2 regions of the Sphingomonas crusticola genome follow, and region 1 is predicted to be linked to the other one. Evidence: riboswitches for the same ligand, from Rfam matches in the RefSeq annotation. Region 1 holds a riboswitch; the other holds the start of a gene.
What was found. Region 1 has a riboswitch for cobalamin ahead of DX905_RS05665 (TonB-dependent receptor). Riboswitches for the same ligand answer to the same signal wherever they lie in the genome.
Positions count from the first base shown of each region.

Region 2: it holds a riboswitch for cobalamin, as region 1 does, so the genes downstream of both, DX905_RS12120 (TonB-dependent receptor plug domain-containing protein) here and DX905_RS05665 (TonB-dependent receptor) in region 1, are expected to answer to the same signal.

Region 1 covers NZ_QTJP01000001.1:1,193,309-1,208,347, forward strand. Annotated here, with positions in the region: gene DX905_RS05645 (alpha-amylase family protein) at 1-624, shown strand, start outside; gene DX905_RS05650 (IclR family transcriptional regulator domain-containing protein) at 645-1,487, opposite strand; gene DX905_RS05655 (CaiB/BaiF CoA transferase family protein) at 1,549-2,697, opposite strand; gene DX905_RS05660 (citryl-CoA lyase) at 2,808-3,620, shown strand; cobalamin riboswitch at 3,663-3,877, shown strand; gene DX905_RS05665 (TonB-dependent receptor) at 4,203-6,401, shown strand; gene wrbA (NAD(P)H:quinone oxidoreductase) at 6,425-7,042, shown strand; gene DX905_RS05675 (VOC family protein) at 7,065-7,616, shown strand; gene DX905_RS05680 (alpha/beta fold hydrolase) at 7,695-8,468, shown strand; gene DX905_RS05685 (uroporphyrinogen decarboxylase family protein) at 8,484-9,506, shown strand; gene DX905_RS05690 (cobalamin-independent methionine synthase II family protein) at 9,503-10,639, shown strand; gene purU (formyltetrahydrofolate deformylase) at 10,681-11,538, shown strand; gene DX905_RS05700 (glycoside hydrolase family 97 protein) at 11,573-13,597, opposite strand; gene DX905_RS05705 (cupin-like domain-containing protein) at 13,648-14,697, opposite strand; gene DX905_RS05710 (tryptophan 7-halogenase) at 14,690-15,039, opposite strand, start outside.
Region 2 covers NZ_QTJP01000001.1:2,533,434-2,548,472, forward strand. Annotated here, with positions in the region: gene clpA (ATP-dependent Clp protease ATP-binding subunit ClpA) at 1-430, shown strand, start outside; gene DX905_RS12095 (M28 family metallopeptidase) at 567-2,213, shown strand; tRNA gene DX905_RS12100 (tRNA-Gly) at 2,235-2,308, opposite strand; gene DX905_RS12105 (ABC transporter substrate-binding protein) at 2,343-3,143, opposite strand; gene DX905_RS12110 (FecCD family ABC transporter permease) at 3,247-4,239, shown strand; gene DX905_RS12115 (ABC transporter ATP-binding protein) at 4,233-4,994, shown strand; cobalamin riboswitch at 5,016-5,202, shown strand; gene DX905_RS12120 (TonB-dependent receptor plug domain-containing protein) at 5,279-7,162, shown strand; partial or broken gene DX905_RS12125 (pyridoxamine 5'-phosphate oxidase family protein) at 7,209-7,639, opposite strand; gene DX905_RS12130 (DMT family protein) at 7,722-8,060, shown strand; gene tsaD (tRNA (adenosine(37)-N6)-threonylcarbamoyltransferase complex transferase subunit TsaD) at 8,092-9,126, shown strand; gene DX905_RS12140 (NAD(P)H-dependent glycerol-3-phosphate dehydrogenase) at 9,123-10,100, shown strand; gene DX905_RS12145 (AsmA family protein) at 10,110-11,948, opposite strand; gene DX905_RS12150 (DUF1674 domain-containing protein) at 11,987-12,154, opposite strand; gene DX905_RS12155 (RsmB/NOP family class I SAM-dependent RNA methyltransferase) at 12,193-13,467, shown strand; gene rpe (ribulose-phosphate 3-epimerase) at 13,520-14,185, shown strand; gene DX905_RS12165 (heparinase II/III family protein) at 14,185-15,039, shown strand, end outside.

The DNA of each region.
Region 1 (15,039 bases):
GTGCCGCCAGGCGCCGTCCGCCATCCAATCCTGAAGGGGTTTGACGAGACCGACGTCATCTTCTTCGGTGGCGTGGTACCAAGGTTGCGGATCGCCCCCGGCGCGCAGGTGCTTGCGACCTTCATTCCGGAATCGCCTGTCCTCCAGGCTGAGAATGCATGGTGGCGAACGCCGAAGACCGACATTCAGGCGTTAATCGTGAACACCACCCCGAACGGCTCGCGCATCGTGTTCATGCCGGCGGACATGGATCGCCAATATGCCGCCGACAACCTCCCCGATCAGGGCGACCTGATCGCCAATGCCATTCGCTGGGCGGCAAGGGACCGGGTTCCGTTGGAGGTGCAGGGCAAGGGTCTGCTCGACTGCAATCTGTATCGGCAGAGCCGAGGCATGGTGCTCCACATGTGTAATCTCGTGAGCTCCGCCACTTGGCGCGCTCCGCTGGAGGAATTCATTCCGGTCGGACCCTACAAGGTGCGGGTAAAACTGGACGGCGGCATCTCCGGCCGTACCGTGAGGCTGCTCGTGTCGGATCAATCGGTGCCGGCAACGATCACGGGCAGCTGGGCGGAGTTCGTCATCCCCTCCATCTCGAGCCACGAGGTCGCGGTCATCAGCTGAGGAATGAAGCCTGCGGTGCCTCAGACAATCTGATCGCGGCTCCCGGAGGCGTCGACCGAGTGCAGCGAGTGGATCAGTGCTGGCCAGCGCTGCAGGGCATTGCCGATCTCCGCTGCTGCATCTCTCAACAGCGGCAGGCGGGTCCGCACCAGCTCGTCCTGGGAGATGCGCGAGGTGGAGGTCGAACAATTGATCGCGGCCACCACGCGCCGCTGCGCGTCGAGGACTGGAACCGCCACGGAGACGAGACCATAATCGAGCTCGTCGAGCGCGGAATCGTAGCCGGTCTCGCGCACCGCGCGAAGCCTCGTCTCCAGCGCGCTGCGCGTGGTCACTGTTCTCTCGGTAAACCGCGCCATCACCGCACGATCTAGATAAGCGGCGATGACCGGCTTATCCTGAAAGGCGAGCAGCACCTTGCCGAGCGAAGTTGCATGGAGCGGGAAGCGCGTGCCGACGGTGGCGCTTAGCCTGATCCGCCGATTGGTCGATACATGCGCGACATAGAGGATGTCGTCGCCCGAAAGCACGGCCATCGAACTACTGTCACCGGTCTCGTCGCGTAGCCCTTGCAGCGGCGGCAGGACAATTTGCTCGACGTTCATGGACGACAAATAGCTCGTGCCGAAGCTCAGGACTTCGGCCCGGAGCAGGAACTTGCGGCCATATTGCGCCACATAGCCTAGCTGTACGAGCGTGTTCAGGCAGCGCCGTGCCACCGCCGGACTGAGCTTGGTAAGCTGCGCGACTTCGCTAAGTTGCATTTCCGGATGTTGCGCGTCGAAGGAGCGCAGCACGCGCAGGCCACGCTCAAGCGTCGAAAGATACTCGCTGTCCTTGGGCGGCTTCTCGGTAACGGCCATGGCCCGGGTTACTGACGCTGGCGACACAGGGCAAGTCGCTGCCACTCTCGCCATGCGGCCGTCATTCGGCCGCGGCTTTGACCGATCCTGGATCGGCTAGTGCAACATTATGCTGGCCAAGCGTCGGCGGTGCGGTCACGTCCAGCATCGCTTCGCCGTCGAAAGACACCGGCGATCGGATCGTGCGGAAGACACCATGCGGTCCCGCTGGATCCTCGATGCACAGCTGCAGATGTTTTGCCTGCTCGGTCTCGATCACCTCAGGCGCGGAATAGACCGGTGAATGCGGCACTTCGAGCCGCTCCAGCACAGCACACCATTCGGCGCGTTTGCGGGCGGCGAAGATCGGTGCAAGAAACTCGACGATCTTGTCGTAATTGGCGATGCGCGCCGTTCGGCTGGCAAATTCGTCGCGCCCAAGCATGTCAGGCCGGCCTACCGCCTCGGCAAGATTCTCCCAGAATTTGGGCGGCGAAGACATGTGCAGCGCTATCCAGCCGCCATCTGCGCATTGGAAGACATAGGATTGCGAGACGTTAGGGCGGCTATAAGGCCCCATCACCTGGCCTTCGGAGAAATAGTGGGTAAAATCGTCGAGGTTGAAGTGCGCCATCGCCTCGAACATCGACACTTCGACCAGCCGGCCCCGGCCGGTCTTCTCGCGCTCGTGCAGCGCGGCGAGCACGCCATAGGCGCCGTAAAAGCCAGTGATCGCATCGGCCAGCGCCGGCCCCACCACGCGTGGATTTTCGGGATTTACCAACAACCTCAAAAAGCCGCTTGCGGCCTGCGCGACCGTGTCGAAAGCGGGACGATCCTGATCCGGGCCGCCGGCGCCGAAACCTGAAATCGACAGATAGATCAGCCGCGGGTTGATCGCCTGCAGACGCGCGGCATCCACATTCAATTTGGCGGTGACGCCCGGCCGGAAATTCTGGATGAAGATATCCGCAGTGGCGATCATCCGGTCGAAGATGGCAAGATCGTCTGCCGCGCGCGTATCGAGGGTGACCGACCTTTTGTTGCGGTTATAGGTCTGGAAATGCGGGCTGTAGAAGCCCCCGTTGAATGCACGAAACGGGTCCCCGCCATCCGGCCGCTCGATCTTGATCACGTCAGCGCCCATATCCCCGAGCAGCATCCCCGCCGCCGGACCGGTGATAAAAGTACCCATTTCCAGTACGGTGACGTCCGCGAGCGGCTTGGCCATATTGACGACTCCCTCGCCCTGCGAGTAGAAAATTCGATATACGAAATCAACTTCGTAAATCGAATTTGTCTTTAGCAACGCCACGGCGGCCGGCTGAAAGGTAGCATTTAATGCGGATTGGCAAGCAGGATGCGCCTTATACGGCGATCTGCACATCGGATGCGACCAGCATCACCGTGCGCGGCCACGATCTGTGCGGTGAGATTATCGGCCAGATGGATTTCACCAGCTATTTCTGGCTGCTGGTCACTGGGGAGGCGCCGAGCGAGGTCCAACGCTTCTTCGCTAATGCCGTGCTCGCTGCCATCGCGGAACACGGCTTGGTACCGAGCGTCGTCGCCGCCCGGATGACCTATGCCGCCGCCCCCGAAGCCTTTCATGGCGCGGTCGCGGCGGGTTTGCTCGGCTGCGGTTCGGTCGTGCTTGGCAGTGCAGAGATCGCCGGAAGATTTTACGCCGAACTCGTCGCGAAAGCTCAGCAAGGCGAGACCATTGAAGCCGTCGCGCGGGGCGGCATCAAGGACTTGCGCCGCGAGAAACGTGCGATCCCCGGCTTCGGGCATCCCCAGCACGCCGCCGGCGACCCGCGCGCGCTGTTGCTGCTGGACCTCGCCGAACGGCATGGGATCGTGGGCGCTCACATCCGTATGCTCTATGCGATCCGCGACGCATTGCCCGAGACGCTCGGCCGGCCTTTGCCGATCAACGTCAACGGCGCCATTCCCGCCGTGATGCTCGATGTCGGCTTCCCGGTGGGCGCGCTCAAGGGCATCTCGCTACTTGCACGCACCGCCAGCCTGATCGCGCATCTGAAGGAGGAAAGCGATCGGCCGATTGGGTTCATCATGTCGGGCGCAGCGGCGGCGGCTATCGACTATGATGGCGAGGCGGCCACTGCCGGCCCGAGTACGGAGAACATATAAAGATATCTTTATATGTCGATTGACACGGCCGGTCAGGAGCGTGTTTAGGCGGTGCGTCGAGGTTCTCCGCGCCAGTAACGGCGAGGAGCCAAGACGGGAAGCCGGTGGCACCCGCGAGGGTGGAGTCCGGCGCTGCCCCCGCAACTGTAAGCGGCGAGCGGCGGTCCATTCAGGGTCACTGGCGGCAATCGTCGGGAAGGCCGGGACCGACGCGCTGACCCGTAAGCCAGGAGACCTGCCTCGTCGCGATAACGTTCCTCGGGCGGGGTGCCTCGGTGGATCGCCTGCGCGGCTCCACCCTTCTTAGCGTGGATCTCGACCGCGCATGCGCTCTGTCTTGGTCGTCGCCTGTTACCAGGAGAGACGACATTGACAGTTTTCCGAGCAAACCTTGCCTCAGCGTCGGCCACGGGCACTCGGCGCGAAGCCGCGTGGCGCAAAATCACCCTTTCGTTTATCCGCAGTAAACTTCGTATATCGAACTTGACTTCGCATGACGAAGCGGGGAATTATGCGCAGGTCTTCGGTACGGTGATGCTTTGCCCAAAGAAGCGCGCCCCCGGGTCGAGAGAGGGGCGACTGATGATGAAACGGGTATTCTCGGCGCGAGCCATTTTAGCGGGATCGCTGTCCCTGGCCGCCTTGGCAGCCTCCGCCCCGGCCGCCGCGCAGGATGTTCAGACGTCGCCGAGCAGCGAGGCGGACAGCAACGAGATCGTCGTGACTGCGCTCCGCCGCAACACGCGCCTTCAGGATACACCCGCCGCCATCACCGCCTTCGATGCTAAGGCTATCGAATCCGCCGGCATCCAGCGGCCCGCCGACTTCGTCGCGCTGACGTCCAACGTCCAGCTGGTGGAAACGCAGAACGTCGGCAACGCCTTCGTGATCATCCGCGGCATCACCCAGAATCGCAATTCGGAGCCCTCGGTCGCGGTCGTCGTCGACGGGGTGCAGCAGGTCAATGCCGCCGAATTCAATCAGGAATTGTTCGACATCGAGCAGATCGAAATCCTTAAAGGCCCACAGGGCGGCCTCTACGGCCGCAACGCGATCGGCGGCGCGATCGTCATTACCACGAAGGCGCCGACCGATACGCTCGAGGGCCGGATCATGGCCGGTATCGACAATGGTTTCGGCTATACCGTGCGCGCCGGGCTGAGCGGGCCGCTAAGCGACACGCTCAAATTCCGCGTGTCGGGCTCGTGGCGCGACACTAACGGCTATATACGCAATACCTACCTCGGCGAGGACGCCGATCCAGTTAAGGACCTGTCCCTACGCGCAAAATTGCTGTGGCAGCCGACCGATGCGCTGAGCGTCGACCTGCGTGGCTTCTATTCGAAGCTAAAGACCCAGGCTTTTTATTACAACATCGTCAGCGACGTTAACGACACGCACCTGCCGGTGCGCGTCAACAATGCCGGCATCGATAATCGCACCATCTACAACGCATCGGCGAAGATCGATTACCAGGCCGATTGGGGTTCGATCCGATCCGTCACGTCCTATGACAAGGTCACCGAAATCCTCACCGGCGACGCGTTCGACTTCCTGCCGATCAAGGAATCGCTATTCTACTTCCTGCTGGGGACCGATCTCAATCAAAGCCAATATCTCAACGTCAAAGCGGTGAGCGAGGATCTGCGCATCTCCTCGCCCGACAAGCAGAAGTTGCAATGGTCAATCGGTACCTACCTTATCCATACCGACCGTTATATCTCGACCGGCAATCTGGTCGACACCGGTGCCGGCGTCTTCCCCGTCTATCGCACGCCGAGCACCAACCCGCTCAACCCGCAGGCGACCTTCCTCGCCGACAGCCAGAAGAATTTCGCGTGGGCAGTCTATGGCGGGCTTGGCTATGAATTCTCCGACGCACTGCGGATCGACAGCTCGCTTCGCTACGATCACGACCATCGCCGTAACACCACGCTGACGCCACCCGCCTTCATCCCGGTGGTGACGGGTTTCCCGGCCGGCACCTCCGGCGAAGTGCGCGGCGAATCCTTCTCGGCCTGGCAGCCCAAGGTCACCGTCACCTGGAAGCCCGAGAAGAATTTGACTGTTTACGGCGGCTATAGCCGCGGCTTCCGTTCGGGCGGCTTCAACCAGACGGGTGTCGGTGCGGTCGCGGCGGGGACCGGCGTGGTCGGCGTTGGCGACGTCTACAAGGCCGAGACGGCCGATACGTTCGAGCTCGGCTTCAAGAGCACGCTGCTCCACAATCTGATGACCTTCAACGCCAGCGCCTACACCACGCAGTCCAAGAACGGCTATTTCTTCGTCTTCCTGGCGGCCAACTCGACCCAGAATCTGGGGAATGTGGCGAAGACCCGGCTGCGCGGTTTCGAGCTGGAGAGCACGCTTCATCCCGCGCGCGGCCTGGACCTGAACGCGGCGCTCGGCCTCACCTATTCGAAGATCAAGAGCTTCCCCGATCCCACGGTGATCGGCAACGAAGCCCCGTTCATCTCGCGCTATACGTTCAACCTTGGCGGCCAATATGAATCACGGTTGGGCGACAGCGATATGAAGGGCCGGCTGCGGATCGACTATCGCCGGATCGGGCGCACCTGGTTCGACGTACCCAATTCGACTTCGCGCGACCCCGTCGATCTGGTCGACGCCCGTGCCTCGGTCGAGCAGGGAAAGTGGACGCTCACCGCCTTTGCCGAAAATCTGTTCAACAAGAAATATAACGCGGAATTCTCGCCCGGGGGCTTCGTCTTCAAGGCGCGGCCGCGTGTCTACGGGCTGGAAGGCACGATCAAGTTTTAACGCGCCCTAACCAAGGACGATAAGTGACCCGTATCCTGATCCTCTATTATTCGTCCTACGGCCACATCGAGACGATGGCGCACGCGGTTGCCGAGGGGGCACGCGGCGTGCCGGGATGCGAAGTGGTGTTGAAGCGCATTCCGGAAACAATGGCTGAGGCGCAGGCGCGCGCGGCAGGCATGAAGGTCGAACAGGACGCGCCGATCGCGATCCCGGAAGAACTTGGCGATTATGATGCCATCATCTTCGGCACGCCGACCCGCTTCGGCAATATGGCGGCGCAGATGCGCACCTTCCTCGACCAGACCGGGCCGCTGTGGATGACCGGCGCGCTGGTCGGGAAGGTCGGCAGCGTGTTTGCCAGCACGGCCAGCCAGCATGGCGGGCAAGAAACCACGATTACGTCGTTTCACACGACGCTATTCCACCATGGCATGGTCGTGGTCGGGCTGCCCTACAGCTTTGCCGGCAACACCATCATGACCGAAATCAGCGGTGGCACACCCTATGGCGCGACCACGATCGCGGGCGGGGACGGCAGCCGATTGCCAAGCGGCAACGAGCTTGCTGGCGCACGCTTCCAGGGTGATCATGTCGCCAGAATAGCGCGCAAACTTGCGGCCACATCCCCTGCCGATTGACCGACCCGATAGGAGCCCGACCATGAACGCCTCCCTCCCCAGCCGCCTTCACCACACCGCCTATGTCTGCAAGGATCTGGAAGCGACCCGGCATTTCTACGAGGATATCCTCGGCTTCCCGCTGGTCGCCACCTGGTGCGAGCAGGAGGAATTGTTCGGCAAGGAGCGCACCTATTGCCACTGCTTCTTTGGCCTAGCCGATGGCAGCGCGCTCGCCTTCTTCACCTTTGCCGACGCCGACGATCAGGCCGAATTCGGGCCCGAGCTCCCGCCCAGCCCGTTTCGCCACATCGCGCTCAACGTCGATGCGGCGTTGCAGGCCGATCTGGAGCGGCGGATCATCGAAGCGGGTATCGAGCCGCCGGGACGTTATGTCCTCGAACATGGCTATTGCCGGTCGATCTACGTGGTCGATCCCGACGGCATGATCGTGGAATTCACATGCGATTCGGTACGCGCGGACGAGATCAACGCCGCACGCCTGAAGGATGCCCATTCGGAACTGAAGCGGTGGCTGGCGGGCGATCATCGTCCGAACAATGACGTGCGGCACATCCTTGAAGGCGCGCGGTGAGGCCCGACACGCCCCGAACCCTTAGCCACCGCAATGCAGGGGGCTGAGCCGGCCCCCGTCCGCCGTGTGGTACCGATCATGCGGCATGTCGATGTCGATGTCGGTGACGGCGCGCTCCGCACGCTTGTCGCGGGTGCGGGGCCGGAGGTCGTCATGCTGCATGGTTGGACGCTCGATCACCGCAGTTGGTTGCCGCAGCTGCCGCTGGCCGATGAGTTCCGTCTCGTGCTTCCCGATCGCCGTGGCTTCGGGCGCTCGACGGCACCAGCTGGCCTGGCGGCCGAATGGCGCGATGTCGATTGCCTGGTCGACAGCGACCCGTTCGTCCTGGTCGGTCTTTCGCAAGGCGCCAGCGTGGCGCTCGATTATGCCCGCCACAGGCCGAGCCGGCTGGCGGCGCTGGTCCTCGTCGGGGCTCCGCTTCATGGCGCTGTAGCGCATCAGGACGCGGAGCGGCTTATACCGCGCGATCACTATGCCGAGCTGGTGCGGACGGGACAGCTGGCGGCGATGAAGTCCGACTGGGCCGCCCATCCGTTGGTCCGCGCCAGCCCCGCCGCCGCGCCGCTGCTCGCCGCCATGTTGAACGACTATGACGGACGCGACCTCCTGGAGCGCTCCGGCCCGATTGCGATCCGCCTGGCCGACATTGCCGCGCTGCCAATGCCCGTGCTGGCGATTGCCGGCACGAAGGACACCGAATGGCGGCGACGTATTGCTCAGTTCATTGGCGTCACCGCGCCCCGTGGACAGGCTGCCGTGATCGACGGTGCCGGGCACCTCTGCAATCTCGACAATCCTGGCCGGTTCAACCTGATCCTGGCCGAATTTCTTTCCTCGATCCTCCATTAAAGGGCCCGATCCGCCATGCTCCTCCCTACTTCGCTCGTCGGCTCTTACACCCAGCCCGATTGGCTGATCGACAAGGTCAAGCTCGCCGGCCGCTTCCCGCCGCGCGTGCGCGCGACCGAATTGTGGCGCGTCGCTCCGGAATGGCGCGAGCAGGCATTCGACGATGCAACCATCCTGGCAATCCGCGATCAGGAGCGGGCCGGCCTCGACATTATCACCGATGGCGAGATGCGCCGCGAAAGCTATTCGAACCGGTTCGCAACCGCGCTGGAAGGGGTTGATCTGGACAATCCCGGAGTGGCGCTCGATCGCAGCGGGGAGCCTAACCCGGTTCCTCGCGTGACCGGCAAGATCCGCCGTAAGCATGCGGTGGAAACGCGCGACGTCGCTTTCCTGCGTGCCAATACCGATCGCATGATCAAGATCACCGTGCCCGGGCCCTTCACGATGGCACAACAGGCGCAGAATGATTTCTACGCCGACGAAGCCGAAATGGCCCACGATTATGCCGTCGCCGTCAATGCCGAGATCAAGGACTTGTTCGACGCCGGCGCCGACATCGTCCAGATCGACGAGCCCTATATGCAGGCACGTCCCGAAAAGGCGCGCGCGTTCGGCCTGGCGGCCTTGAAGACCGCGCTGGAGGGCGTCACGGGGCGCACCGCTTTGCATATCTGCTTCGGCTATGCCGCGCTGATCCATGAGCGGCCCGAGGGCTATAATTTCCTGCCCGAACTTGCCGACACCGACCTCAACGACATCTCCATCGAGACCGCCCAGTCGAACCTGGACTGCCGCATCCTCGACAAGCTCACCGGCAAGACGATCATTCTCGGCGTGCTCGATCTTTCGACGCACGAGATCGAGAGCCCCGAGACGGTGGCAAGCCGCATCCGTCGCGCGTTGCCCCACGTCGCTGCCGAACGGCTGGTGATCGCGCCGGATTGCGGGCTCAAATACCTGCCGCGCGACGTCGCCTTCGGCAAGATGAAGGCGATGGCGGACGGTGCCGCGATCGTGCGGGCAGAAATCGCATGAGCGCAGGGCGTTTCCTCACCACCCACGTCGGCAGCCTGCCGCGTCAGGACGATCTGATCGCTTTGATGTTCGCCAAGGAAGAAGGGTTGCCGCTCGATCCCGCTGCCGTCGCAGCACGGATCGAAGAGGCGGTCGACCATGTCGTTACCAAACAGGCCGAGGCCGGGGTCGACATCGTCAATGATGGTGAACAATCGAAGCCAAGCTACGCGACCTATATCAAGGATCGGCTGAACGGCTTCGGCGGAACCGGCAACAGCTATGTGTTTGCCGACGTTGAGGACTTCCCTGGCGTCAAGGCGCGGATCACTGGCGATGCCGGCCGCAAGCATCGCAAGACCCCCGCCTGCAACGCACCCATCACGGTCAAGGACATGACGGCGGTGGAGCGCGACACGCAGACGCTCAACGCCTCGGTTGCGCGGCACGAGGGGCATCAAGCCTTCATGAGCGCGGCCTCGCCGGGCGTGACCGCCTTGTTCTTCGCCAACGAATATTATGACAGCGACGAAGACTATCTGTTCGCACTCGCAGAGGGATTGCGGCACGAATATGAGGCGATCGCCGCCGCGGGCATCACGCTGCAGATCGACTGCCCCGATCTCGCCATGGGGCGCCACACCCAGTTCCGCGATCTGACGCTCGCCCAGTTCCGCGACCGGATGATGCTCAATATCGAAGCACTCAATCGCGCCACGATCAACATTCCGGAAAGTCAGCTGCGCATGCACATGTGCTGGGGCAATTATCCCGGGCCGCACCATTGCGACGTGCCATTCAAGGACATCATCGATCTGGTGTGGCGCGCCCGGCCGCACGCCATCCAGTTCGAAGCGGCCAATCCACGCCATGCGCATGAATTCGAGATGTTCGAGGGCAATGGCGTGCCGGAGGGCAAGGTGCTGATCCCCGGCGTTGTCGAATGCCAGTCAAACTATATCGAACATCCCGAACTGATCGCCCAGCGCATCGGCCGCTACGCCGATCTGGTCGGGCGCGACAATGTGATGGCGGGGGTCGATTGCGGCTTCTCGGTCCACGTCGGATCGGGCGGGGTCGATCGCGACATCGTCTGGGCCAAGCTCGCCGCACTGGCCGAGGGCGCCCGGCTGGCGAGCGCGAAATATTGGTAAGACGACCGCGCTTCCTGTGAACCGACGCGGGACCTGCATCCATGAACGACAGCTACATCCTTACTTTGTCCTGCCTCGATCATCCCGGCATCGTGGCGGCGGTTTCGACTGTGCTCGCCCGCCACGGCGCCAACATCCTTGAGGCGCAGCAATTCGATGACCTGCTGTCGGGACGCTTCTTCATGCGTGTCGAATTCGTCTTGATCGAAGGCGCGCCATATCAGGCGCTACGCGATGCGTTTGACGAGGTGGCCGCCGACCACGATCTGACCTTCAGCATGCGCGCCGCCAGCCATCGCAAGCGCGTATTGCTGCTGGTCAGCAAGTTCGACCATTGCCTCGCCGACCTGATGTACCGCTGGAAGATCGGTGAGCTGGCGATGGAGCCGGTCGGCATCATCTCCAATCACCCGCGCGAGACTTTTGCCCACCTCGATTTCGCCGGAGTGCCCTTCCACCATCTCGCCTTTAGCGAGCCGGGAAAAACGACGCAGGAGGCGCAAATACGGGCCATCGCCGAGGAAACCGGCGCCGAGCTGATCGTGCTGGCGCGGTTCATGCAAATTTTGTCCGACGATCTGGCGGAAGCGTTTGCCGGCCGCTGCATCAATATCCACCACAGCTTCCTGCCCGGCTTCAAGGGTGCCAAACCCTATCATCAGGCGCACCGCCGCGGGGTGAAGCTGATCGGCGCCACCGCCCATTTCGTAACGGCCGAGCTCGACGAAGGGCCGATCATCGAGCAGGACGTGGAGCATGTCAGCCACCGTGACACGCCGAACGATCTGGTGCGCAAAGGCCGGGAAATCGAGCGGCGCGTGCTGGCACGCGCGGTGCGCGCGTACCTCGAGGATCGCGTGCTCCTGAATGGCGGCACGACGGTGGTGTTCGCGGAATAACCGCAGCCCGCTAACGGCCGGCCGCGGCCGCTTCTCAGTTCAGCAATTTGAACCGGATCGCCTGGCCCCCGCCAGGCGCCAGAGCCAGCGTCAAACTATCCTTGCTGGTGACAACCTGCTTCGCAATTTCCAAAGCAAGCGGGTTCGTGCGGTAATCCGCGCCCGGCCCGTCGCGGTAGATCTGCGCTTCATAGCGCCGGCCCGGCGTCAGGAAGGACAATGGCTGCGTCAGCGTGCGCGCGGTCTCGTCGCTCAACGCACCCAGAAACCAGTCCTTACCGCCGCGCGCCAGCCGGGCCACGACGACATAGTCGCCGACTTCGCCCTGCAATGTTCGCGATGTCTCCCAATCGGTCGGTACGTCGCGGATGAACTGGAACGCGCCCATGTGTTTCAGGTAGTTTTCGGGCAGGTCGGCTGCCATCTGGATCGGGCTGTACAGCACGACATATTCGGCGAGCTGGACCGCCAATGTCGACTGCACGCGCCGCGTAAGCTCCGTCTGGCCATGCTCGATGTCGAATATGCCCGGCGTGAAATCCATTGGCCCGCTCAACATGCGCGTGAAGGGCAGGATCACAACATGTTCCGGCGGATTGGTCGGGATACCCCAGGCATTATATTCCTGACCTCGCGCCCCTTCTCGGGCGACCATGTTGGGCCAGGTGCGGCGAAGGCCGGTATCCTTGACCGGCTCATGGGCATCGATCGCAATGCGATGCGCGGCAGCGACCTGGGCTACGTGCAGATTGTGCCGCACGACATATTGGCCGGCGAACCATTGCAGGCCGCCCTGCTCGTCGACGATGTCGCCGCTGTGATGGACATAACCGGTCTTCACGATCGGGATGCCGACCTGCTCATACAACGTCATCGCGGCATCGAGCTGGCGTTCGTAATTAGGGATCGCGCCCGCCGTTTCGTTATGCCCGATCAGTGCGACCCTCAATTTCTTGCCATAGGCGGTGATGCCAGGCAGGTCGAAATCGGGGTAAGGCTTGGTGAAACTGAACTTGTCGCCATTATCGATCCAGGATCCGTCCCAACCCTCGTTCCAGCCTTCGACGAGGACGCCGCTGAAGCCATATTTCGCGGCGAAATCGATGTAGCTTTTGACGTTGGCGGTGTTGGCACCATGCTTCGGCCCGCTGCCCCAAGTGGTGCGGTTGAGATGCATTTCCCACCATACGCCGACATATTTACCGGGTTTGAACCAGCTCTGGATGTCCGCCAGCTTGCTGGGCTCATTGAGGTTGAGTTCGATCCGGCTGTCGGCAAGCGCGCCTGCGCTTTCGCCGACCAGCATCGTCCGCCACGGCGTGGTGAAGGGCCCGGTCTTGTGGGCGAGTACCCCGTCCGGCCAGGGCATCAGCCAGGCGGTGAGCGTGCCGGCGCCGTCGCCGCGCAGCAGCATGCTCGGGAAGTCGACGAGAGCTGCTTCGTGGAAGGACAGGTAAAGCCCGTTCTTGTCGCCGCGTAACGTCAACGGGGTCTCAGCAAGCGTGACCCGGCGCGCGTCGGTCTGCGCGTAGAGATATTCGTCGCGCTCCTGACCGAGCCCTTCATACCACCAAGCCTGATAAGGCCCGACCACGCGAAACTGGCTACGGTCGGCGGAAACCGCGACATCCTGTCCCGCCGGGATCGCGCCATAAGTGTAGCGAAAGCCGATGCCATCATCGAACAGGCGAAAGGTGACGTCGACCTCTTTATTAAAGCGCGTATCGCCAGCCAATGTAACCGTCAGCTCTTCGTGATTATCCCGGATCAAGCGTTGCTCGCCCCATGGCTGTTCCCACGTCACGTCCGCACGCGCGCGACGCGGATTGGAAAGCGCGGTGTATCGAGCGTCGGGTTCCCCCCGGAAGCTCAAGCCCAGGGCGGACGGCGCCAGCACTGTCATGCCATTGCGACTGACCTGATAGAGTGCCTGACCATTTTCGACCCAGACGCAGAGCTCGATCACCTTGCCGGGCGATTGGGCGCATTCGCGGGGGGCGGCATCCGCCGTGGCGGCGATCCCGAACATGACAAACAGGGCAAGGATACGAAGCCTCATCGAGGTCGATCGCTTTCTGGAGGCGCGCATGTCGCTGGTGAAATGACGGCTCATGGCGTTTTCAGGAAGGCCATCAGCAATTGCTGCTTGAGTGCCGCCCGTGCACGCGGTGTCATCCGCCCGAGCGCGCCACGCAGTTCTTCGGGAATGTGCGCGACGGCATCGCCATGGCCTCCGAACACATGCGCGTCGAACATGGCGCGCCAATAAGCGCGCTCGCCCTGCGGCAAATGTTTGAAGGCAAGCAAGGCCGCTAGGAATGCATCGTTTGGCCGCTCGAGCCCGGTGGCGTCGTCGCCCCACCAATAATTGACCATAGCGTTGAAGGGATCGAGGGAACTGACGTGGTGCCACCAATATTTCGGGATGAACAATGCGTCGCCCGGCTCCAGCCACGCCACCTGCGCGGCCGCGATCGCGCTCGTATAATCGGGAAAGCGCTCCAGGTCGGGCCTATCGGGGTCGACCAGCGATAGCGGCGGCGGATTGTCGAGCGGGCCGACGTAAAGGTTGGTTACCTGCTCAGGCGGAAACAGCAGGAACCGCCGCCGGCCCGCGATCACACAGGCGAGATTATGATCACGGTCGTTATGCGTCTGAGTGCGTACCGCGCCCCCGATCCAGAGCCGCGGCTCAACTTCGCGCGGCAATAACGGCATTGGATTTTGGGCGACGAAATCGGGCAGGCTTTCCACCAGCGGCAGCATCTGCATTGCCACGAATGGTGCATTGGGTAACGCCAGGTTGCGCAGGATCCGGTCGAGCGTCTCGCTGATCCTGGCGCGTCGCTTGGTAAAGCTGAATTCGCGCATGTCGGGCCCGTAGTCGAACCGGCCACCGCTTTTGACCGGCGCCTCCATCACCGGCGCGGGCGCACCCCGATCCATCGCTTTGAGGTAACGCGTCAGGGCAGCGGGCGATTGGCGGCCGGCGGTGAGCGCAGGCCAGCGATCGAACAGGCCTTTGAGCACGACTGGCTGCTCGGTTTCGACGAGCGCCGCGAATTCCGCCGGGCTCTGCGCGCCCCGCGACATGACGCGCGGCAAGGCTTCGATGTCACCAGCGCGGACGGTGCGATCGATGTGCACGAGCTCACCCATTTGCGCGCCGCGCGATCTTCTGCAGATATTCGTCGTGCGTCGGCTGGCGCAGCACCTGTTCCTTGATGAAGCCCAGCATATTGCGGAATTGCGACTTCACCATCTCCGGCGAGGTGCGGTCGATTGTCGGCAGATAAGATGCTGGCATGACGCCAAGCCCGACGAACAGAGCGCGCCAACTATCGGGAGTGAAGCTCTCATCCTCATAGGGCGCAATCTCGCCGCGCGCCTGGAACAGGGCTACACTGTGGCTGAGTTCCAGTGACCGCTTTGCCGCCCTTGCGCGTCGCCAGAAGGCGCCGCCGAAGCGATTGAGCGTATAATAAGCCGACTGGAAATCGC
Region 2 (15,039 bases), 1.3 Mb from region 1:
TCTCACCCGCGAGGGCGAGGATGAGGAAGCGGTCAAGAAGATGTTCACGCCGGAATTCCGCAACCGTTTGGATGCGATCGTGCCGTTCGGTTACCTGCCAACGCCGGTGATCGCGCGCGTGGTCGAGAAGTTCATCCTGCAGCTCGAACTGCAGCTCGCCGACCGCGAGGTGCATATCGCGCTCGACGAGGAGGCCAAGGCGTGGCTGACCGAGAAGGGCTATGACAAGCTCTATGGCGCGCGGCCGATGGGCCGCCTGATCCAGGAGAAGATCAAGCAGCCGCTCGCCGAGGAATTGCTGTTCGGCAAATTGGTCAGCGGCGGCGAGGTCAAGGTCCATATGAAGGACGGCGCGCTCGCCTTCGAGATCGTGCCGGCGGCACCCAAGCCGAAGCGCAAGGGCAAGCCCAAGGCCGAAGCCAAGGCATAAGCCTCAGGTGTGACGAACAAGGCGCCCGGTGGAGAAATCCGCCGGGCGTTTTTTTTCTTATCGTCACCCCGCCTTTGCCGGGATGACAGTTTGATCCTGATTGAACCGTGGCGCCTTGCCTGCCAGACTTGCGGCCATGAAAAAGCTCTCGCTGCTCCTCACCCTGCTCTCGACTGCCGCATTCGCGCAGGCCACTCCGCATTTCGATCCGGCGCGCCTGTCGCATCATGTCGAGATATTGGCGTCCGACGCCTATGAAGGGCGCGGGCCGGCGACGGCGGCCGAGCCCAAGGTGATCGATTATATCGTCTCCCAATTTAAGGCTGCCGGTCTCCAGCCAGGCGGCGACCTTAAGGGCGGCACGCGCCTCTGGACCCAGGACGTGCCGCTGCTGCGCGCATCGATCGTGGGCACGCCGACGCTCGGCATCACCAGCAACGGCACGGCCATGCCGTTGACGCAGGGCGAGCAGATTGCGGTGCGCGCGGCGCTGACCGGCGAAAAGCATGTCTCGCTCAAGGACGTGCCTTTGGTCTTCGTCGGCTATGGCACGAGTGCGCCGGAGCGAAAGTGGGACGACTTCAAGGGCGTCGACGTGCGCGGCAAGATCCTGGTCGGGCTGATCAACGATCCAGATTTCGAGACCGGGCAGGGCGACTTCGGCGGCAAGGCGATGACCTATTATGGCCGCTGGACCTACAAATATGAGGAAGCCGCGCGGCGTGGGGCGGCGGGTGTGCTGATCGTGCACGAGACTGCGCCCGCTTCCTATGGCTGGGCGACGGTCAAGAATTCCAACGCCAACGTCCAGTTCGATATCGTGCGCGCGGAACCCAAAAAGGCGCACACGCCCTTCGAGACCTGGATCCAGCGCGATCTCGCGGTGAAATTATTCGCAGATTCAGGGCTCGACTTCGAGGCGGCGAAGAAAGCGGCGCAGGCACGCGACTTCACGCCGATGCCGCTCGAGGCGACCTTGTCGGCCGATTATGCGGTCGATGCCGGGACGATCGTCTCGCACAATATCGTCGGTCGGCTGGCGGGCGCGCAACATCCCGACGAGACGATCGTCTATTCGGCGCATTGGGATCATCTCGGCGTCGGCCAGCCTGACGCGAAGGGCGACCGCATTTATAATGGTGCGGTCGACAATGCCGACGGTATCTCAGTGCTGATCGAAACCGCACGCGCCTTCGCGGCCGCGCCCCGCCCCGACCGTTCGGTGCTGTTCCTGGCGGTGACCGCCGAGGAGAAGGGCCTGCTCGGCTCCGAATATTATGCGGCCAACCCGCTCTATCCGCTGGCGACCACGGTCGGCATGCTCAACACCGATGCGCTCAGCACGGCCGGGCCGGCGCACGACTTCACCATCTCGGGTAATGCCAAGCTCGGTCTGCTCGACGACCTGATCGCGGAAGGTGCCAAGCAGGGACGAACCTTTACCCCCGATCCCCAGTCGGAGGCGGGCCATTTCTACCGCTCCGACCATTTCCCGCTCGCCAAGCGCGGCGTGCCCGCCATCTCGATCGGCAGCGGCGAGGATCTGGTCGAAGGCGGCAAGGCGGCGGGCAAGGCCGACAGCGAAGCCTATGTGCGCGACAAATATCACCAGCCGGCCGACGAGTGGACGCCAGCCTGGAATGCCAAGGGACAGGCGGTCGACGCCGAGCTGATGTTCGCGCTCGGCCAGCGCCTCGCCAATTCGCGCGAGTGGCCCAATTGGAGCGCGGACAGCGAATTCCGTGGTGCCCGCGACGCAACCGCCGCAGCGCGTAAGCCCTGAGCGGGCGGAAATGGCTGATGGTGGAGCGGGTAGAGGGAATCGAACCCTCGTATGAAGCTTGGAAGGCTACCGCTCTACCATTGAGCTATACCCGCGCGCGGCCCCCATGCCATTGCCCGGCGGCGATGGTCAATGTCTGTAGCGCAGCTGATCCGACAATGTACGAACGGCAGCCGGGAAAGATGGGCCGCCGCAATCGGCGAGCGAGCCCGGAAGATAGAGGCGCGGTATGTCTGCGATCGCGGGATGCTCCAGCATGGCGCTGCCGAGATCGCGCGCCTGTTTGCCGCCCGTGATCAGGAAATCGGGGCGGGCGGCGACGAATTCTTCCAGCGACAGGTTGGACAGAGCCGGGCGGCCGAGCTTCGTCGCCAGATTTACCAGCCCGACGCGGCGCACCATCTCGTCCATCAGCGTGCCACCGCCCGAGAGATAGCCGCGTCTCTGATAGTCGGCGGCGACGCGCCCGTAGCCGGTGCGCGGAATGGTCGCGAGCGCGGCATCCATGCGTTTGATCAGCGCCTCGCCCCGCTCGCGGTGGCCAACCGCGCCCGCGACGAGCCGCACCTGCGCGACGATATCGGCGTAGCTGTTGGCGGGGGGCACGGCCACGACCTGCGCCTTGAGCCCGGCACGCAGTGCGGCGTCCGCCTGGCCCGGCCAGCCAGTGAGCAGCAGATCGGGCTGGCGCGCAAGCAATGCCTCGGCCGAGGAGTCAATTGTCGGGAAGTGCGCTGCCTGACGCGCGATCGGCGACATGGCAGGCATGTGCGAGAGGCGGGTGAGACCGGCAATCTGGCTTGGATCGGCCAGCACGACCAAAAATTGATCCGCGCACAGGTTGAGCGACGCGACGCGGCGGGGCGGCGCCCCGTGCGCGGGCAAAGCGAGCGCGAGGAGGAGGGCGAAAAGAGGCAAACGCACGCGCATAGGGCAGCTCTACGGGCAAGTAAGGGTTAAGTGAAACGCCCTAATCCCGTTCATCCGCGCGTGCGGCTCGACTTGGCGGCGGGGCAAAGGCTAGGGATCGCGCGTGGGGAAATCCTCGGTCCGTATCGATCTTGCGCTGGCGCTGGTCGCCCTGCTCTGCGCGGCGGTGTCGCTCGGCCTTGGGCCGGCGCATCTCGGCTGGGGGCGTGCCTTCGCGGCGCTGACGGGGCAGGGCGACGCGATCGCCGGCACGATCGTGTGGGAATTGCGGCTGCCGCGTGCGCTGCTCGCGCTGATGGTCGGCGCAATGCTGGGTGCGGCAGGGGCGGCGCTGCAGGGCTATTTGCGCAATCCGCTCGCCGATCCCGGTGTGCTCGGGACTTCCAGTACGGCCGCATTGGGCGCGGTTGTGGCGCTTTATTACGGGTTCGCCGCGGTGAGCCCCCTTATGTTGCCGCTCTTTGCCATAATCGGCGCGCTCGCGGGATTGGTGCCGCTGCTGTTGCTCGCGGCACGGAGCGAAGGACCGCTTGCCCTGATCCTCGCCGGCGTTGCCATCGCCACCGCGGCGGGGGCCGGGATCAGCCTCGCGCTTAATCTGGCGCCCAATCCGTTTGCCGCGATCGAGATCATGACCTGGCTGATGGGTAGTCTCGCCGACCGCTCCTTTCTCCACGTCTGGCTGGCATTGCCGTGCATCGCCATCGGGCTTGGCCTGATCCTGCTAGAGGGTCGCGCACTCGACGCACTGACACTGGGCGAGGACGGCGCGATCGCGCTGGGCGTCAATCTCCCGCGAACCCGGGCTCGGCTGCTGATCGCGACCGCGATCGGCGTCGGCGGGGCGGTCGCGGTATCGGGCGCGATCGGCTTCGTGGGCCTGGTGGTGCCGCATCTGTTGCGGCCCTTCACCGACCGGCGGCCATCCTCCCTGCTAATTCCGTCCGCGCTGGGCGGGGCAGCGCTCCTGGCCGCGGCGGACGCGCTGGTGCGCACGGTGCCGACGCTGGAGGAGCCGCGCCTCGGCGTGGTCACGGCATTGATCGGCGTGCCGATCTTCCTCCATCAGCTTGTGCGGGCACGGCGCGAATGGTGAGGCTCGACCGGGTTTCGGTGGCGCTCGGCGCGCACCGGGTCGTCGAGGCCGCGACCGCCGATCTGGCGGGCGGCGTGATCGGCCTGATCGGCCCCAATGGCGCGGGCAAGTCGACGCTGGTACGCGCGATCGCGGGCCTGATCCCGCACGAGGGCGCTATCCTGATCGATGGCACGGCCATCGACAGTCTGTCCCCACGCGAGCGGGCGCGGCAGATCGCCTATCTGCCGCAAGGGCAGAACGTGCATTGGCCGCTGACGGTCGAGCGGCTGGTCGCGCTTGGTCGGTTGCCGCATCTGGCGCCGTTTGCGCGGCCGGCGGCAGCCGACCAAGCGGCGGTCGAGGCAGCGCTGGAGCGGACCGATCTCCTCGGTTTGCGCACGCGTCCGATCGACCAATTGTCGGGCGGTGAGCGCGCGCGCACCTTGCTGGCGCGGGCGTTGGCGGTCGAGGCGCCGCTGCTGCTCGCCGACGAGCCGCTCGCCGCGCTCGACCCGGCGCATCAGATCGAGGTGATGGCGCTGCTACGAGGCGAGGCCGCGCGCGGTGCGACGGTGATCGCGGTGCTGCACGACCTCACCATTGCCGCGCGCTGGTGCGACCGGTTGCTCCTGATCGACGAGGGGCGGCTTGTCGCGGACGGCCCGCCGCGCGAGGTGCTGACGGCGGATCGGATCGGGTCCGTCTACGGCGTGTCCGCTTTCATCGGGGAGATTGAGGGCCAGCCGCTCGTCGTTCCGCTGACACATCATTGACCGCAATGCAGCATCTGCCCTAACCGCAGTCCCGCGACAGGTTCTCCTTCGGGAGATGAAAAGGGAAGCGAGTGAAATGCTCGCGCTGCCCCTGCAACTGTAAGCGGTGAGTGTCCGGCCGATTAGCCATTGGGGTTCCGATCCCGAGAAGGCGGCCAAAGCGCGATGACCCGTGAGCCAGGAGACCTGCCCGTCGCGGCTGTCCACCGTTCGGCCAGGGTGCGCCGCGCGGTCGAGGAATTTCCTCGTGAGACGGCATTTGTCGTCAACCGCGAGGAAGTATCATGTTCCGTTTCAAGACTGTCCTACTGGCGAGCGTCCTCGCCACGCCCGCTTTCGCCCAGCAGGCATCGCCCCCCGATGCCGCAACCGATGCCACCGAAGTGGTCGTCACCGCCGTTCGGACGCCGACCGCGATCGATCGGGTCGCAAGCTCCGTCACCGTGATCGACCAGGCGGCGATCGAGGCATCGCAGCAATTCACCATCTCGGATCTCATCGTCCGCACACCCGGCGTGACCGCATCGCGCACGGGCGGCTTCGGTACGACGACCGGCGTGCGCATCCGCGGTGCCGAGAGCGACCAGACCGTGGTCGTGATCGACGGTGTGAAGCTGAACGATCCGGCGGCGCCCGGCGGCGGCTATGATTTCGGCGACCTGTTCGTGGGCGATGCCGCACAGATCGAAGTGTTGCGCGGCCCGCAATCGACCTTGTGGGGCAGTCAGGCGATTGGCGGCGTCGTCAATATCGTCACAACGCTGCCGAGTGCGGGCACCCAAGGATCGGCGCAGGTGGAAGGCGGATCGCGTGGCACCGCGAGCGGCCGGGCGGCGGTCGGCGGCGCCAGCCAGAGCGTGCAGTGGCAGCTGGCCGGCAATGCCTTCCGTACCGATGGTATCTCGGCGATCGCGCCGGAATATGGCGGCCGTGAGCGCGACGGCTATCGCCATATCGGCGGCAGCGGACGCGTGCTGGCGGACGTCACTTCGAACGTCAGCGTCGATCTGCGCGGCTATTGGAGCCACGGTAAGGTTGACCTCGATTCCAGCTTCGGCGCGCCCGACACAGCCGAATATCAGAAGTCGACCAACTGGATCGGCTATGCGGGCGTCAATATCGCCTTGCTCGACGGTCGTCTCAAGAACCGCATCGCCTATACGCGCGACCAGATCGACCGCGGCAATTTCGATCCGAGCCTTGGCGCCGATGACAAGACGTTCGATTCGCGCGGACGCAACGATCATATCGAATATCAGGGCAGCCTTGCGATCGTGCCGGGCTGGGACGCGATCTTCGGCGCAGAGCATGAGCATTCCAGCTTCCGCGCCGCGTCTCCCTATAGCAATGACCGCGCCAACGTTTCGATCGACAGCCTTTACGGCCAGATCAACGGGACGGTGCTCGATCATCTGACGCTCACCGGCGGCGTGCGTTACGACGATCATCAGGTCTATGGTGGCAAGACCTTGTTCTCGGCAGGCGGCGTGTGGGCCTCGGGTGGCACCATCGTCCGGGCAAGCTACGGCGAGGGCTTCAAGGCGCCGACCTTGTACCAACTTCATAGCGATTACGGCAACCTGGCGCTGGAGCCGGAGCGCGCACACGGCTGGGATGCGGGCATCGAGCAGCGTCTCGGCACGCATTTCACGGTTTCGGCAACCTGGTTCGACCGCGACACACGCAACCTGATCCAGTTCGCATCAACGCCACCGCGCGCCGACCGGCCGTTCGGCTATTATTCGAACGTCGCCAAGGCCAGCGCACATGGGATCGAGGCGGCCGCCGCGGCGATATTCGGGCCGCTCGCTTTCCATGCTAACTATACATGGACGGACGCCGAAGATCGCTCACCCGGCACTGCCCATGGCAAGGACCTCATCCGCCGCCCGCATGACACGGCGAGTGCCGATGTCAGCTATCGATGGTCGTTCGGCCTGGTCATTACCGCGGCGGTGACGAGGGCCAGCCACAGCTTCGAGGACGCGGCGAACACGACCCGGCTGGGCGGCTATACATTGGTCGATCTGCGCGCGGAGCTACCGATCGGCCATGATCTGACGCTGTTCGGGCGGGTCGAGAACCTGTTCGACGAGAAGTATCAGACGGCCTACCGCTACGGAACGCTTGGCCGCAGCTTCTACGGCGGCGTGCGCGCCAAGTTCTGACGACATCCCATCGTCACCCCGGAACCAGTCCGGGGTGACGATGGGCTTAAACCTGGATTTCCCCTTCGTCCTCGCCGTCCCAATAATGGATGCGCGAGGCATGGACCTTGATCAGCACCAGACGGGCGTCTCGACGCCGTCCTTGAACCAGCGTTCTAGGTCCTTATTCCAATGGGCTTCGAACTGATTCTTGTCGCGGATCAGCTCCGCCTGGCCTTCGATGGCGACAAAGAAGGGACGCATGCCGAGCATGCCGGCCTTGCCCTGGAAGGAAAGTCCAACCTGCGGATCGCGGCCGATATCCTGCACCATCAGCGTGTCGTCGGAGGTGAAGTAGAAACTGTCGCCGTCATAATCGACGTCGCGATTGTTGCTCATCGGGCGCGCGCCGATGGCGCCGTTGGTGGCGCGGGTCGAGAGCATCGTGAAATCGATGTCGCGCATCTTTTCTGAAATTTCGGCGAGCGTCTTGGTCATGCATCGGGCTCCTGTTTTGCGATTGAACGCTTCGCCTGCGACAGAGGTTCAGCACGCGACCGCGAAACGGGAATCATGACCGATGCCGACGATCCTCCTGCTGATTTTATCCAATCTTTTCATGACCACCGCCTGGTATTGGCACCTCAAAGGCGGGATGCACAAACAGCTGTGGCTGGTGGTGCTGATCAGCTGGGGCATCGCCTTCTTCGAATATTGCCTGGCGGTGCCGGCCAATCGGCTCGGCTATGCGAGCGGATGGAGCGGGGGGCAGCTAAAGATCGCGCAAGAGGCGATCACCCTGATCATCTTCGGCGGCTTCATGGTGCTGGTGCTGGGCGAGCCCTTGCATTGGCGCCACCTTGCCGCCTTCCTGTGCATCATGGCAGCGGTGGCCTTCCTGTTCGTCGGCAAACCTTGAAAGCCGGCGAAGGCGCGCGCAGAGGGTCGCGGTGGCGCTGATCCTCGGCCTTGAATCCTCATGCGATGAGACCGCGGCGGCGGTGGTGACCTCGGACGCCCGAGTGCTGTCGCACAGATTGGCGGGGCAGGAGGCGGCGCATCGTCCTTATGGCGGCGTCGTGCCGGAGATTGCGGCGCGTGCCCATGTCGAGGTGCTGACGCCGCTGACGGAGGCTGCGCTCAAGGACGCCGGGGTCACGCTCGGACAGATCGACGCCATCGCCGCGACGGCCGGGCCGGGGCTGATCGGTGGAGTCATGGTCGGGCTGGTGACGGGCAAGACGCTCGCGCTGGCGGCAGGCAAGCCTTTCATCGGCATCAACCATCTCGAAGGCCACGCTTTGTCGCCACGGCTCGCCGATCCGGATCTGGAATTTCCCTATCTGCTGCTGCTCGTATCGGGCGGACATTGCCAATTGCTCGAGGTACGCGGCGTGGGCGATTATCGCCGGCTGGCGACCACGATTGACGACGCTGCCGGCGAAGCGTTCGACAAATCGGCGAAATTGCTGGGGTTAGGCTTTCCCGGCGGTCCGGCGGTGGAGGCGGCCGCGCGCGCGGGCGATCCCAAAGCGGTGCCTTTGCCCCGTCCTCTGGTGGGCTCGGCCGAACCGCATTTTTCTTTCGCTGGTTTGAAAAGTGCGGTGCTGCGCGCGCGCGACGCCGGCCTCTATTCGGCGGAAGATATCGCGGCATCGTTCCAGCAGGCGGTGATCGACTGCCTGGTCGATCGCACGCGCCGCGCGATCGGGCGCGCATCCGGGATGAATGCCTTGGTGGTGGCGGGCGGTGTTGCCGCCAACGATGCGATTCGCGACGCCCTGCAGACGCTGGCCGGACAGCATGATCTACGGTTCGTCGCTCCGCCAATGTGGCTTTGCACCGATAATGCCGCGATGATCGCCTGGGCGGGCGCGGAGCGGTTCGCGCTGGGCCTGACCGACCCGCTCGACATGCCGGCGCGCGCGCGCTGGCCGCTCGACCCTTCGGCGGAAAGGGCGCGCGGCGCGGGGGTGAAGGCATGAGGATCGGCGTGATCGGCGGCGGGGCCTGGGGCACCGCGCTGGCGCAGGTGGCGAGCGCGGGCGGCGAGGTCTTGTTGTGGGCCTACGAACCGGAAGTGGTCCAGGCCATCAACGCCGCACACGAAAATCCGATCTTCCTGCCCGGGGTTGCACTGTCCCCGGTCATCGAAGCGACGGGCGATCTCGCGGCTCTGGCGCAGTGCGAGGCTTTGCTGGTGGTGACGCCGGCGCAGCATATGCGGCACATTTTGGCGGCGGCCCCGATCGACGAGCGGCCGCTCATTCTGTGTTCCAAGGGGATCGAAGCCGAAACGATGGCGCTGATGTCGGAGGCGGCGGCGGAGACGTGCCCCGCCGCGCCGATCGCGGTCTTGTCCGGACCGACCTTTGCCAGCGAAGTCGCCAACGGCCTGCCGACGGCGGTGACGCTTGCCTGCGCGGATGAGGCGGTGGCAACGCGGCTGGCGACACGCATCGCCCGGCCCGGCTTTCGCCCCTATCGCTCGACTGATGTCGTGGGCGCCGAGATTGGCGGTGCGGTCAAGAATGTGCTCGCGATCGCCTGCGGCGTCGTCGAGGGCGCCGGGCTCGGCAAGAATGCGCGCGCGGCCCTGATCGCGCGCGGCTTTGCGGAGATGACGCGTTTCGGACTGGCGCGGGGCGCCAGACCGGAGACGCTGGCGGGCATGTCCGGCCTGGGCGATCTGGTGCTAACCTGCTCGTCGGAGCAATCGCGCAATTTCTCGCTGGGGATGGGCCTCGGCCAGGGGCGCGATGCGGCGAGCATGATGGCGGACCGCCGCACGGTCGCCGAAGGGGCTTTCACCGCGCCGGTGCTGGTGCGGGCCGCGCGGGCCGTCGGCGTCGAACTGCCGATCTCGGAAGCGGTGGCAGCTTTGCTGGAAGGCAAGGTCAGCGTGAATGCCGCGGTCGTGGCGCTGCTGGCGCGGCCGTTAAAGGACGAGGCGATTTAGAACGAGGTGCTAGCGCAGCGCTTGCGCCGCGAGCCCGGCGCAATCAGCGTCGGGCGCCGGCTCGACATGCGGCCCGGCAATGGCATTGCCGATCAGCTTGAAGACGGTGCCGACCGTCTTGGGCACACTCTGCGGCACCACCTTGGGCTCCGACAGGCTTCCGGACACGATGATCGGGATAGGCAGGCGAACCGCATGTTTGAGCTTGGGCTGGCCGGAAAGCGTCAGGCCCAGCCGCTCCGTCGCAAGGTTGATCGTGCCCTTGCCCTGCGTGCGGGAGACGTCGGTATCGAGCAGCAGCGGCGCCGCCGTGGCGATACCGCCCTTCATGTCGAAGCGGGCGATGAGGCAGCGCAGCGCTGCCTTGTCCGATTTGTCCTCGAACAGCGCACGACCCGCATCGGAGCCTAGCAACAAAGCGGCGCGGCGATTGACCGCGCCATTCCGGCCGACGACGCCGATGGTACCGCTGGCCTGGCCGATCGCGGCACGAACCGTGCGCCCGCTGCCCTCCAAATGTATCCGCGCCGCCAGCGCTCCCGAGGCAAGATCGCCGAGCATCGCCTCGAGTCGGGCATTACCGACGCGTAGATCGAGCGTCAGGCGAGGCGTGCCCGATTGGTGTCGGACGCGGGCCATGCCCGTCAGCCGGCCCTGGCCGAGCGTGGCGACGAGCGGCTTGGCGGTAAGTACGCCATGGTCGAGCGTAAGCGTGCCACGCAGCGCCCGGAAGGTCGAAGGCTGCTTGAACAGCAGGCGCTTGATATCGAAATCGATGGTGCCGTCCGTGCGCTGCATATGTTCGAGGTGGATCGCGGTGTCCGGGAAAATGCGCGGGCCGATCGCCTTGCGCTTGGCGGCGGCGCGGGCGAGCCCCTCGTTGGAGGCGAGATCGTCGAAGTCGAGGCCGGTCGAGACGATATTGCCGTCCACCCTTGTGCGCCCATCGCGCTTCGCCACGGTGACGTCACCCGCGAGCGCCGAGCGGCCCAGACGGAGATCGAGTTTGCGAACCGCCCAATCCGCGCGGTCGTGACGCAGGTTGGCGGTCAGCCGCACCGGCTGGGTTCCGGGCAGGCCTGCCTCGATCAGCAAATCGAGGTGCCGTAAATCGTCGCCCCACGCGGTGGCGCGGGCGTCGAAATGGCCAAGGTCGAGCGGATGATCGGCGCGACCGATCAAGGTGCCGTTGGCGATAGCGGAACGATAATCGAATCGGAACGGCCAGGGCTTGTTGCCGGTCAAGGCCGCGCCCGTGAGCGCGATGGTGGACGGATTGCCGGCGAGGCTCCCGCGTCCGGCAAGACGCAGGCCCTGATCATCCGCCATGAAGGGCGCGGTGAAACGATGATTGCGCTTGCGATCGTCGAGCGTCAGCAACCCATTACGGATCGTGAGGTGCTGCAGCGAGCCGCCACCACCTTTTCCTCCGCCCCCGAAACCCTTCCAATTGGCGTGGAGCGGGTCTTGGCGGAGCAGCGCGATCGTGAGTCCGTCCACCTCAAGCGAGTGCGGACGTGCCTGACCGAACATCAAGGGTATGATCGGCAGGCGCACCAGCGCCGAGCGTATGACGATCATGTCGCCCCCACCCGCCCACTCGGGCTGGGCGACGCGTATGTCGCGGATGCGCAGATCCGCCTGCAGGAAGCCGTGATCGATCCGGTCGAGCGCGCCGACCGTGACGGCGCGCCCAAACTGGCGCGACAGACTCTGTTCCAGCGGCCCGCGCAAATAGGCCCAACCATAGCTGAGGATCAGGAAGATGATCAGCAATAGGGCGAGGATCGTGCCGCCGACGGCATACCAGACGCGGCGATGACGCCTGAAAAATGCCGGAACATCCACGCCGCGGGAGACGCATGAGCTACCCCAGTCGTTCCGCGTCAGAAATCAATCGCGATGCCCTTCTTTTCCCAATCGCCGTAGCGGACGGGCGAGAGGCCATCGGGGTCGGCCTCGGGGATGGCCTCTTCCGGCACGGGCACGGGCGGGCTGGGCGACAAATGCGCGGGCGGTTTGACGTGGGGCGGACGGCGGGAAGGTTCGGTCATCGTTGCGGCTCGCGCTGTTCGGCTCCATGTGGGCTGCGATGACAGAACAGACAAGCAGCGATCCCCAACCAGCCGGCGTTGCCGCGCGCGCCGCGGCCTTGCGCCTGCTGGAGGCTGTGCTGCGGCGCGGGCTGCCGCTTGAGAGCGCGCTCGACAATGCCACGCGCGGATTGGAACGCAGCGACGATCGGGCGCTGGCCCATGCGCTGGCGGCCGAAGTCCTGCGGCGACTGACCGATCTCGATGCGCTGATTGACAGCGCCACTGCCAAGGCCTTGCCGGACGATGCCAAGGCGCGGTTCGTGCTGCGGATCGCGCTGGCGCAGGCGCTGCAATTGGGCACGCCGCCCCATGCCGCGATCGCGACGGTGCTGCCGCTGGTCGATGGCGGTCCGCGGCGGCTGGTCCACGGCGTGTTCGGGACGCTGATGCGCAAGGGCGTGCGCATGCCGGACGTGCCGTCCCTGCCTGACGGGGTCGCGCTGCGCTGGCACGGTGCATGGGGTGATGACATGCTGGCGGCGGCCGAGCAGGCTATCGCGGCGCCGCCGCCGCTCGACCTGACCCTGCGCGACGCGGGTGGAGACTGGGTGGACAAGCTTGGTGGCCTCAGCCTTGCGGCGGGCCATGTCCGGCTCCCGGCGGGCGCGCGCATCACCGAATTGCCCGGCTTCGAAGAAGGGGCGTGGTGGGTTCAGGACATTTCGGCGTCGCTGCCGGCGCGGCTGATCGGCAGCGGAAGCGGGCGTGCGCTCGATCTCTGTGCGGCACCCGGCGGCAAGACGATGCAGCTTGCCGCGGCCGGTTGGGACGTGACCGCGCTCGACAATGCGGAGCCGCGCCTCAAGCGGGTGCGGGAGAATCTGCAGCGGACAAGGCTGAAGGCAAAGCTCCTTGTCGGCGATGCGCTGACCTTCTCCGACGCGCCCTATGACGCGGTGCTGCTCGACGCGCCCTGCTCGGCGACCGGCATCTTCCGGCGCCATCCCGACGTGCTGTATCGCGTCAAGCCGCGCGCCATTGCCGCGCTCGCGGAGCAGCAGCAGGCGATGCTGGCGCGTGCGGCCAGCCTGGTGAGGCCGGGCGGGCGGCTAATCTATTCGGTCTGCTCACTCGAGCGCGAGGAAGGGGAGCGGGTGGCCGACGCCTTCCTCGCCAGCCATGCCGGCTTCGCCGCCGAGCCGGTTACAGCAGAAGAATTGCCCAGGGGACTGGCACCGGACGAGGCGGGGCGGGTGCGCGTCTTGCCCGGCGCATTTGCCGCGGAGGGCGGCGCGGACGGCTTCTTCGTGGCGCGCTTCCGGCGGAACTGAGCGCACGATCAGGGCCATTGCCGGTCCCGAGCGCGCATCCTAAAGCTTAGGGATGGCCCGTCCGATCCTGATTTCCGCCTCGATCCTGTCCGCCGATTTCGCGCGGCTCGGCGATGAGGTACGGGCGGTGGATGCGGCGGGCATCGACTGGATCCATATCGATGTGATGGACGGTCATTTCGTGCCGAACATTACGTTGGGACCGCAGACGGTTAAAGCGATCCGTCCGCACACGACCAAGACGTTGGATGTCCACCTGATGATCGCTCCAGTCGATCGCTATCTCGAGGCCTTCGCCGAAGCCGGAGCCGACCTGATGACGGTCCATGCCGAGGCGGGGCCGCATCTGCACCGCACGATCCAGGCGATTAAGGGGCTGGGTAAAAAGGCGGGGCTGGCGCTCAATCCTGCGACGCCGGTCGAAGCGGTCGATTATGTGATCGAGGACCTCGACGTGATCATGGTGATGAGCGTCAATCCGGGCTTCGGCGGCCAGAGCTTCATCGACAGCCAATTGCGCAAGATCGAGGCGTTGCGCGGCCGGATCGACGCCAGCGGGCGCGATATCGGGCTCGAGGTCGATGGCGGGATCGGGCCGCAGAATATCGCCAAGGCGATCGCCGCGGGTGCCAATATCCTTGTCGCCGGCACGTCCACCTTCAAGGGCGGCCCGGCCAGCTACGCCGCCAATGTCGCCGCGCTGCGCGAGGCGCGCTGATGACCGACGAGCCCGGCGCGGGCGACGATGACGACCAGGGCAAGCGCCAGCTTCGCGCGGGCGAGCGGCCGGGTACATCGCTGACCGAGAAACTGGGTCAAGGCATCAGGCGGCTGTCATGGCGGACGCCGGTTCACAAGCTGCGCCTGCGGGGGCGCTATCCGCTGCAATTGCTCGACGTGCCCGCCGATCCGATTCCGGGCAATGCGGCGGCCGGGCGGGCCTTGCTCGAAGGACGCATGGTAGCGGCCGGCGAGAGTATCGCGTTCGACGCGCTCGGCCGAGGCGGCTTTTCGCCTGCCTTCGCGGACTATTGGCAGAGCTTCGCCTGGCTGCGCGATCTTGCCGCCGCGGCTGATCGGCGGACCGCAACTCCGGTAGCCGACGGGTTGATGCGGCAATGGCTCGCGGCGCACGCGCGGACGGTCAGCGAACCCGCCTGGCGCCCGGATCTATGGGGCCGGCGCATCCTGTTCTGGACGGCTTATGCGCCGATCCTGCTCGACACGCGCGACGCGGAGTATCGCAAGGCGGTGCTCAACGCGCTCGCGCGCGGCGCGCGCCATCTCGACGGCGCGGCGGATACGGCGCCGCAGGGGCTGGCGCGGGTGACGGCCTGGGCGGGTGTGATAGCGGCGGGCCTGCTATTTCCGGGCGGCGACCTGCGCACGGCGCATGGCGAGGCGGGGATCACACGCGCGCTGGCGCTGGCGGTGCATAGCGACGGCGGGCTGATCTCACGCGCGCCGGTCGAGCAACTGGCCTTGGTCGAGCTGCTGGCGCAGCTGCGTGGCGTCTATGAAGTGCGGGCGCGGCCGCCTTCGGGCGCGGTCGCGCTGGCGCTCGCCAATGCG